Regions from separate parts of the Oerskovia sp. 140933 genome, predicted to be linked through region 2. Evidence: riboswitches for the same ligand, from Rfam matches in the RefSeq annotation. Region 2 holds a riboswitch; each other region holds the start of a gene.
The links. Region 2 has a riboswitch for S-adenosylmethionine ahead of NHG27_RS15990 (methylenetetrahydrofolate reductase). Riboswitches for the same ligand answer to the same signal wherever they lie in the genome.

Region 1 (3,267 bases), on a different contig from region 2:
CTGCCGCGCGGAGGTCCGCGACGAACGACGCGTTGGGGCGGCCCGCGACGTCGACCCACTGGGTCAGGACCGGCTCCCGGCCCGTCGAGGACAGGTCGGGGACTCCGACGAACCGCCACTCGGCGTCGGTGCGGACATCGACGAGGACGGCGCTCGGGTCGTTCTGGAGCAGGGTCCACGCCTGCTCGGGCGTGAGGTCGCCCGCGTAGCCGTCGGCGGGTCGGGCGGGAGGGACCGGTGCAGCGGTCGCGCGGTCGGGGGAACTCATGGTGATCCTCCATCGGTCGTGGCGGTAGCACCCTCGCCCGTCACCGGGGGGTTGCTGCGGCGTCATCGTGCCAAGTCACTCAGCCGCTCTGGATGGTTGCGTCGGATCGTACGTCACCGTGACCACGGAATGGAATGGACGTCTCGCAGGGTGGTCGGGGTAGGTTCTGCGCATGAACCGCTTCCCCGAGCCGGACCAGGACGCAACCGACCAGGCCGAGGATGTCCTGGCCGGCGGGAACTCGACCGTGGTCGTGCGACGCGGCGACACCGTGCGACGCACCGCCGGGCCCTGGACGCCGACCGTCCAGGCGTTCCTGCGCCACCTGCGCGCGCACGGCATCGCCGAGGTGCCCGAGCCGCTGGGGACCGACGGCCAGGGGCGCGAGGTGCTGTCCTACCTCCCGGGCGAGGTCGCGAACTACCCCCTTCCCCTGTGGGTCTGGGACGAGTCCGTGCTCCGGGGCGCGGGGGAGCTCCTGCGGCGCGTGCACGACGCGAGCGTCGGTTTCCTCGCCGCGGGCGACGCGCCCGCGCCACCCCTCTGGCAGAGCGCACCGCACGAGCCCGCTGAGGTCGTGTGCCGCAACGACGTCGCGCCGTACAACCTGACCTTCCGCGACGGCGCCGTGGTCGGCCTCATCGACTTCGACACCGCGAGCCCGGGCCCCCGGGTCCGGGACCTGGCGTACCTGGGCTACCGGCTCGCGCCCTTCGTGACGGACGCCGAGGGCGGGGAGGGGAGCGGCGTCGTCGGGCGCCTGGATCCTCTTGCGCGGCTCGATGTGCTGGTCGAGGCCTACGGGGTGCCGTACTCGCGCCGCGACGTCCTGGCCGCGATGGCCTCGAAGCTCGACGAGCTCGCGGCGTACACGGACGGGCGCGCTGCGGACACGGGCCGGAACGACTTCCTGGACCATGCGGCCATGTACCGGGCCGACGCGCGCCGGGTCGAGGCGCTGGGCGTCGCGTCCCGGTAGTGACCGTCCTGCCCGCCTGACAGACCGTGCTGACCACCATCCGAGACGCCCTGCCCACCAGTTGACACGCTCTGTGGGCCTCGCCCATCCTGGACACCAGGTCATGAGTGCCAGCGCAAAACCCCGGTTTGCTGGCCGGCAACCCTCCTCCGCGGTGGGGTGCCCCGGGTGACGACCAGGTCCCTCTCTATCAGGAGGGGGGCAAGCGCGGAGGGGCCGGCACGGCGAACTCCGACGACCACCGGAGGACGTGCCATGAGCGCACACGCAGTCATCGAAGCCCCCACCTCGTGTGCCGTGCTGCCCGTCGTGGGCAGCGACACCCTGGTCCCGCTCGTCGACGGGCGCAGCGTCCCGTACGCGAACCTCGACGTCGCGGCGTCGGCCCCTGCGCTGCAGGTCGTGGCCGACCGCGTCAACGAGGTCCTGCCGCTCTACGCGAGCGTGCACCGCGGCGCGGGCTACCTGTCGCAGGTGTCGACGGCCCTCTACGAGTCGGCACGTCGGACCGTCGGGGACTTCGTGGGCGCGCGAGAGGACGACGTCACGGTCGTCACGCGCAACACCACGGACTCGCTCAACCTCCTCGCGGGCTGCGTCCCGGCCCAGGCCGACGGGACGCCGGGCCGCGTGCTCGTCCTCGACGTCGAGCACCACGCCAACCTCCTGCCGTGGCAGCGCACGGGCGGGGCCACGGTCCTGGTCGGCGGCGCGACCGTCGCCGAGACCCTGTCCGGCCTGCGCGCCGAGCTCTCGCGCTTCCCGTACGCGCTCGTCGCGATCACGGGCGCATCCAACGTCACGGGCGAGTCGCTGCCCCTCGCGGACGTCGTCGCCGCGGCGCACGACGCCGGCGCTCGCGTCGTGCTCGACGGTGCCCAGCTCGTCCCGCACCGCGGCGTGTCCCTCGCGGCGAGCGACGTGGACTACGTCGCGTTCTCCGGGCACAAGACCTACGCGCCGTTCGGCGCGGGCGCGCTCGTGGGTCGTCGCGACTGGCTCGACGCCGGCACCCCGTACCTCGCCGGAGGCGGCGCGGTGCGGAACGTGACGCTCGACGGCACCACCTGGCAGGCCGCCCCGGCACGCCACGAGGCCGGGTCTCCCAACGTGATCGGCGCGGTCGCGCTCGCCGCGGCGTGCGACGCGCTCGCGGCGCTCGAGCCCGGCGTGCTGGTCGCGCACGAGACCGAGCTCCGGGCCCGCCTCGTCGAGGGGCTCGAGGAGATCGACGGCGTGCGCGTCGTGCGCGCCTGGGCGGACGCCGTGGACCCCGTGGGCGTCGTGACCTTCTCGGTCGACGGTGCGGACGCGGGCCTCGTCGCGGCCTACCTGTCGGCCGAGCACGGCATCGGTGTGCGCGACGGCCGGTTCTGCGCGCACCCGCTCCTGGCCCGCCTGGGTCTCCCGGCGGGGGCCGTCCGCGCGTCGATCGGCGTGGGGACCACGGGGGAGGAGATCGAGCGTCTCCTCTCGGCGCTGCGCGCCTGGGCGAGCGAGGGGTCGAAGGCCCGGTACGAGGTCGTGGACGGCTGCTGGGTCGTGAGCGACGACCCGCGTCCGCTGCTCCAGGTCGCGGGGCTCTCCGGGCTCATCGCGACGGCTGCGGCAGGCGACATCACGGCGGCCGTGGGCTGCGGTCCCGCCCCCGCCTGACACCCCCTCTGACCTGCGGGGACGCTGCGAGCGTCGCGGTGTTCACCGGGTCGTCACCCCACCGTCCACGAAGGACCGCTCCGTGGTCTTGGCGGCGACGCCTGCGTGTGTTCTGATATGCGCTGTGCAGCACGATGTCCACCTTGAAGGCCACGGGTTCCGCCTCGAACCCTTGGCCGTCGCGCACGCCGGTGCGCTGGCCCAGATCGTCGATCCGTCGATGTGGGCAGGCATGAGTACGACCCTCCCCGAGGGGGAGGTCGGGATGGTGAACTTCATCGAGGACACCCGGGCCACGCGCGCCCTGACGGCGTTCGCCGTCGTCGACGCGGGCTCGGGCGTCGTGGTGGGGAGCACCGCTTTC
Region 2 (3,267 bases):
CCCGTGCCCGACGGCGGACCCGAGCTCGGCCTCGACGTCCAGCGGGACCGGGGTCGGCTCGGTCTCCGCCTGTACCGCCTCTGCAGGCGACGCGGGCGACGCGGGCGGCGTCGCGGCCTCGGGGGCGGGCGCGGTCGCAGCCTTGCCCGACGAGCCCGACGAGCGGCCGGACGACTTGCGGGTCGTGCTGCGGTTCGAGCTGTTCGAGGAGCGCTTGCGCTCGACGGGCTCGTCAGGGATCTCGACGCCCTCGAGGCGGTCGTAGAAGAGGAACTCGTCGCACGCGGGGGGAAGCAGCTTCGAGGTCGAGTTCTCGACGCCGATCCCGATCACGCGCTTGTTGAGCTCGCGCAGCTTGTGCACGAGGGGTGAGAAGTCGCTGTCCCCCGTACACATGACGAAGGTGGAGATGTACTCACGCTCGAAGGCCATCTCGATCGCGTCGACGACCATCTTGATGTCGGCGGCGTTCTTGCGCGAGGCCCCCATGCGCTGGGGCATCTCGATGAGCTCGACCTGGTGGCGGGTCAGGGAGCGGCGGTCCTCGTCGAAGTACGACCAGTCGGCGTAGGCGCGGCGGACGACCACCCGGCCGCGCGCGGCGAGCGCGTCGGCGATCGGCTTGAAGTCGAAGGTCATCCCGCCCAGGTGGTCGCGCGCGCCCAGCGCGAGGTTGTCGTAGTCGAGGAAGACGGCCAGACGTTCTTCGGTGTCCATATCCGCCAGGGTATGGCCCGCGCAGGCCGAATGCCCATCCGCCGCGGCGGCCAGCGCGTCAAGGTCCCCTGCGGCCGGAGCGTCGGCACGACGCGGCCACGCCGACCGACGACGTGCGCCCGTCCGGGGGCGCCCGACAGGCGTACGTTGGGAGAGCACCCGCAGGACCGACGAAGCGCCTTGCAGACGGGGACGAGACCGCCAAACGGGTCGATTTCCCGCTCCCAGACCCTTCTGTCTCACGATCCGAGCAGAATCTGGCTCAGATCATGGATTCCCCCTACGATCGTCAACACCATCCAGAGCGGTCGAGAGTCCTGGCTCGTTGACACCGCAGCAACCCCCCAACGGAAGCCTCCCGCGGGTACGGGTGCTACAGCCAGGTTCGATGGAGCGATTCATGACCGAGGCATCTTCCTGCGCCACCCCGCACACCGGGGTACTGCGCACCGCACCCTGCACGAGCCGTGCGGCCACCGCTGCAGCCACCGTCCGAGCGCCCCTGGCGGCCGCACGATGAGCATCGTCGACCTGGGGCACTTCGGGCACGAGGCGCCGCGACCCACGGTGTCGTTCGAGCTCATGCCCCCGCGCCGTCCCGACGCCGCGCCCAAGTTCTGGGAGACCGCGCGCCGGCTCGTCGCGACGTCGCCCGACTTCGTGTCCGTCACGTACGGCGCGGCCGGCACGGACCGCGAGACCTCGCGCCGCGTCATCAGCCAGCTCCTGCACGGCACGCCCGTGCTGCCCATCGCGCACCTGACCTGCGTGGGCGCGTCGCGCGAGGACGTCGAGGACGTCATCACCGACTTCCTCGAAGCGGGCGTGCGCAGCTTCCTCGCACTGCGGGGGGACCCTCCGCGCGACCAGCCCGACTGGCGCCCCGGCGAGGACGGCGTGCGGTCGAGCGCCGAGCTCGTGGCCCTGCTGCGCGAGGTCGAGGCCGCTCGCTGCGCCGCGAGCCCGAGCATCGCCCTGCGCGGCGCGGCGCGCCCCCTGACCATCGCGGTCGCGACGTTCCCCGACGGCAACCTCGCTGCGGGCACGAGCCGGACGCAGGAGGTGCGCCGCCTGTGGCAGAAGCAGCAGGCGGGCGCGGACTTCGCGATCACGCAGCTCTTCTACGAGGCCTCGTCGTACATCGACTTCGTCGCCGAGGCGCGCGCCGCCGGGGTGACCATCCCCATCCTCGCGGGCCTCCTGCCCATGACGGACCCGGCCCGCCTCGCGCGCGTCGAGGAGCTCACGGGCGTCCCCGCACCGCGCCGGATCGTCGAGGCCCTCGAGGCCGAGGCCGACCCGGCCGCGCGCCACGCCCTGGGCATCCGGCACTCGGTCGCGCTCGCGCGCCAGGTCCTCGCGGCCGGCGCGCCCGGCCTCCACATCTACACCTTCAACAAGCACCAAGCCGCTCTAGACCTGCTCGAGGGAGTCGACCTCGGCGGTGGGGTAGCGGGAGACGCCGGCGGCGTCTCGTCCCGCACCCCCGACCTGGCCAGCGGGCCGTGGGTCTCCGGCACTCCCCTTCCCTCCGCCGAGCCTGCCCTGGGCAGCTCCTCGGTCTGACCAGTTCAGAGGTATTCACCCATGAGTGCACCCACCTTCCCGTCCGGTTCCGTCCTCGGCTACCCCCGCATCGGCCCGCGCCGCGAGCTCAAGAAGGCCGTCGAGTCCTTCTGGGCCGGCCGGATCACGGCCGACGAGCTCGAGGCCACGGCCTCGGCGCTGCGCGTCGCCGCCGCGAAGCGCCTCGTCGACCTGGGCCTCGACGCCACGTCGGGCGCCGTGCCCGGCTCGTTCTCCTACTACGACCAGGTGCTCGACGTCGTCGCTCTCCTCGGTGCCGTCCCGTCGCGTTTCGCGTCGCTCACCGACGAGAAGGGCGCGCTGGACCTCGCGGGCTACTTCACGGTCGCGCGCGGCGCCGGTGAGGACGCCCCGCTCGAGATGACCAAGTGGTTCGACACGAACTACCACTACCTGGTCCCCGAGATCGGCCCCGAGACCCCCGTCCGTCTCGCCGACGACCGCGTCGTGCGCCAGTTCGTCGAGGCCAGGGACGCGGGTGTCGTGACGCGGCCCGTCGTCGTCGGGCCCGTGACGTTCCTCGCGCTGTCGAAGGCCTCGGACGACGCGCCCGCGGGCTACTCGCCGCTCTCCCGCCTCGCGGACGTCCTGCCCGTGTACGTCGAGCTGCTGCGCGCCCTGGCCGCGGCGGGCGCACCGTGGGTGCAGCTCGACGAGCCCGCGCTCGTGTCCGACTCGGTCGACGTGCCGGCTGCCGAGGTCCACGCCGCGGTCACCGAGGCGTACCGGGTGCTCGCTTCCGAGCTCGCGGTGGGCACCGAGCGCCCCGCGATCCTCGTGGGGGCGCCGTTCGGCGGGCTCGTCGGCCCCGGGGAGGACGGCCTCGCGCTCCTGGCCGCGACCGACGTGGAGGCGATCTCGCTCGACCTCGTCAAGGGCGCCGTCCCGGCGGGCCCCGTCGCGGGCCTGGCGGACAAGACGGTCGTCGCGGGCGTGATCGACGGCCACAACGTCTGGCGTGCG
Region 3 (3,267 bases), on a different contig from region 2:
GCGATGTACCTGTCGCTCGCGCTGGCCCTGGTCCCGTACTGGGCCGGCGTGGTCTCGGCGGACACCGCGCTCGTCGTGGGGCACGTCCTCATGCTGCCCGCGATGGTCGCCGTGATGCTGGCCCGGCGCACGCACCACGAGGGGACGACGGCGCGGGCCGTGCCCGTCTCCGGGGCACGCAAGGTGCTCGACGCCGTCGCGCACCGCTGGCCCACTCTCCTCGGGCTCGGCCTGACGTTCGACAGCTGGATCAGCCCGGGCATCCCCTCGCCGTGGCTCCTCGTGTTCCTGGGGGCGGAGTACCTCGTGATCGGCACCCTGCGCCGCCAGTTCCGCCGGGACCGGGTCCTGGCCCTGCACGTGGTCGGGTTCGTGGTCTACGCCGGGCTCGCGGTCCTCGCGGCCACCCTGCCGCCCGACGCCGCCGCGTACGTCGTCGCGGCCGGCTGGCTCCTGCACGTGGGATGGGACGCCGCGCTGCACCGTGCGAACCGGATCGTGTGGCGCTGGTACGCCGAGACCTGCGTGGTCATCGACCTCGTCCTCGGGCTCACGGTCCTCCTCGTCGTGCGCTGACCGCCCGACGGCGGAGCGCACCTTCTCCTGGAAGGTGCGCTCCGCCGTCGGGCAGGGGAGGTGCAGGGACTCAGCAGGTGAGGTTGGAGCCCGTCGTCGTCCCCAGGATCTGCGCGAAGCGCTGGAACGCCGCGATGCGGCTCTGGACCTGCGCCGGGTTGCCGCCGTTGCACTCCATCGAGCCGTTGATCGAACGGATCGACTCACCGAAGCCCGAGCCGCCCACGATCGCCTGGTGACCGGACATGGTGCCCGCCCCCGACTGCGTGTTCCAGAACCACAAGCCCGTCTTCCAGGACACGGCCGCGTCCGTCTCGACCAGGTACGGGTTCCGCAGCAGGTCGATGCCCAGGGCGTCGCCCGCGGCCTTGTAGTTGTAGTTCCACGAGAGCTGGATGGGGCCCTTGCCGTAGTACGCCGACTGGCCCGCGGGGCACCCGTACGACTGCGACGCGTCGCAGTAGTGCGGGTAGTTCGCCGTGTTGATCTCCTTGATGTAGACCAGGCCGCCCGTCTCGTGGTTCACGTTCGCGAGGAACGCCGCCGCCTCACGCTTGGCGACCTCGGAGCCGCCCGTCGTGGCGAACTGCGGGTACGCGCTGAGCGCCGCGACCAGGCCCTGGTACGTGTAGAACGAGTTCCGGTTGGGGAACATCTGGTTGAACTGGGCCTCGCTCACCACGAAGCCGGACTGGTTGCCGCCGCCGGTGCTGCCGCCCGTGGTGCCGCCGGTCGTTCCACCCGTGGTGCCGCCCGTCGAGCCACAGGCGCCCTGGGTGCGCCAGACGCCCCACTGGCCCGTGGTGCCGGGCGCCTCGCCCTGCGTCCACCAGCCCGCCTTCCAGTTCTGGTTGTCCTTCGAGACCACCGCGCCACCCGTGTAGACCGCGGACGCGGACCACGCCGGAGCACACACCTCGGCGGCCGCCGCGCGGGGAGCCGGACCGGCGACCGACCACGCGAGGGCCGTCGTCAGGAGAAGAGCAAGAAGGGCCAGCACCGTCGCTGGCCGTCGGATCGTTCGTGCCGTGAGCATGCACGTGCCTCTCGTCGATTTCAGGGGGACGTCTGCGAGCCTGTGGGGAGCGACGGGAGATGGTCAATGCACGTAGGGGGTACTACGTAGGCGCGGTGGGCTGTGCGGGGCGGGGCCCGAGCGGAAGGGGCGATGTGCCGATCCTGCTCGACGCCACTTCTCGCGGCGGGGGCGTGCAACTACTGCGACTGGGCAACCGCCGGGTGGCTGATCGCGGGTCATGGCAGCGAGATCTGTCCGTTGTCGCGGAGCGTGCAGTTCGGGCTGTCGCACAGGCGGACCGGACGACCCGCCCTCCACGTTCGGTGCCGGGCGCCGACCAGTTTGCGCCTCCTGCGTACTTTCAGGTACAAATGTCCTAGGTCCAGAGTGACCGGCGATACGCCCTCCGCGTGCCGGTCCGGCAACCGCGCTCTCTGCGCACGGTGCCCCAGGAGGAAGACCCGCCCGCAGCCGACCGGCAGCGGGAAGCGCAGGGTCATCGACCCGCCCGGACTCCGGTGCTGGTCGATCACCTTCCTCGGCGAAGGAAGCAGCATGACCGAACAGCTCGACAACTCGTCCCCCCTCCCCGACCGGGAGAACACCCAGCCCGCCCCTGCGACCCAGGCCACCGTCCGGCGGGTCTTCCCGGAGGACGAGTGCGAGGCGATCGTCGGAGACGACGCATTCCCCGTCCGGTGCCTCCGGCACCCCGTCGTGCAGACCCCTTTCGACAGGGCTGAAGGCTGCCTCGTGGTCCCCTCGGTGCTCTGCGTCGTGTGCAGGCGCAACGTCCGCCAACTCCGGCGAGGGGTCACGACCGGCTTCACTGCGCCGTGCACCACCTGCCACGAGGTCTTCGCGATGCTCGAGCGGGCGGCCGCCGACATGCCCGGGGCCCTCGACCGCGTCCTGCGCCACATCCCGACGAACACCACCGTCGTCACCACACCGCAGTCCGCGCCGAGGTGGCACGGGATGTTCACCGAGGTGGTGGCACGAGGGGCTCGGCCGTTCCAGCTCGACACGGGCTCGATCGGTCGCATCGATCCCGTCGGTCAGTCCGTGCACCCTGCCGTCCAGCGCGACGGCCTCGCGCCGCTCGAGCCCCAGGCCGTGTACGTCCGGCTCGCCGAGTGGACAGCCCTCGTGCCCCGGGACCTGCGCTCGGTCTCCGACCGCCTCCGGGCAGGGATCGAGGTCCAGCCCGGCAGGGTCGAAGCCGTCGTCGTCCGTGAGAAGCCCGCCGCCTGGTTCGACGAGCTCGTCGCGGTCGCGCTCATCCACGAAGCCACCCGAACGGGTGAAAAGCCATGACCAGGGCGACCGATACGCCCCCGGCGCGTGACGGCGTCGGGCAGGTCCGGTACACCAGAGCCATGCCGCCCCGCACCTACCCGACCGAGCCCGCCTACCCTCCCGACGGGGGCGCGGAGCGTGCCGTTCACGAAGCCCTTCTGGCGCAGCTACCCGATGACGCCGCGGTCTTCCACGGCCTGCGGCTGCAGGAGGACGAGCAAGAGTACGAGATCGACCTGCTCGTCGCCTGGCCCGGGTTCGGGCTCGCCGCGATCGAGGTCAAGGGTGGGCACATCGAACGGCGTGACGGCGCGTGGAGCCAAGGGAGCGGGGACCAGCGGCGCCGCATCGACCCGGTCGGGCAAGCGCAAGGA

Region 1: it holds a riboswitch for S-adenosylmethionine, as region 2 does, so the genes downstream of both, NHG27_RS18175 (aminotransferase class V-fold PLP-dependent enzyme) here and NHG27_RS15990 (methylenetetrahydrofolate reductase) in region 2, are expected to answer to the same signal.
Region 3: it holds a riboswitch for S-adenosylmethionine, as region 2 does, so the genes downstream of both, NHG27_RS08595 (hypothetical protein) here and NHG27_RS15990 (methylenetetrahydrofolate reductase) in region 2, are expected to answer to the same signal.

The regions. Positions count from the first base shown of each region.
Region 1 is NZ_JAMXIO010000052.1:13,318-16,584, forward strand. Features, by position in the region: gene NHG27_RS18165 (rhodanese-like domain-containing protein) at 1-268, opposite strand, end outside; SAM riboswitch class I at 275-367, opposite strand; gene NHG27_RS18170 (phosphotransferase) at 441-1,247, shown strand; SAM riboswitch class IV at 1,347-1,461, shown strand; gene NHG27_RS18175 (aminotransferase class V-fold PLP-dependent enzyme) at 1,503-2,903, shown strand; gene NHG27_RS18180 (GNAT family N-acetyltransferase) at 3,028-3,267, shown strand, end outside.
Region 2 is NZ_JAMXIO010000036.1:12,100-15,366, reverse strand. Features, by position in the region: gene NHG27_RS15995 (NYN domain-containing protein) at 1-717, opposite strand, end outside; SAM riboswitch class I at 1,010-1,112, shown strand; gene NHG27_RS15990 (methylenetetrahydrofolate reductase) at 1,234-2,283, shown strand; gene metE (5-methyltetrahydropteroyltriglutamate--homocysteine S-methyltransferase) at 2,305-3,267, shown strand, end outside.
Region 3 is NZ_JAMXIO010000012.1:70,061-73,327, reverse strand. Features, by position in the region: gene NHG27_RS08605 (hypothetical protein) at 1-576, shown strand, start outside; gene NHG27_RS08600 (glycoside hydrolase family 19 protein) at 647-1,612, opposite strand; SAM riboswitch class IV at 1,974-2,091, shown strand; gene NHG27_RS08595 (hypothetical protein) at 2,150-2,911, shown strand; gene NHG27_RS08590 (nuclease-related domain-containing DEAD/DEAH box helicase) at 2,974-3,267, shown strand, end outside.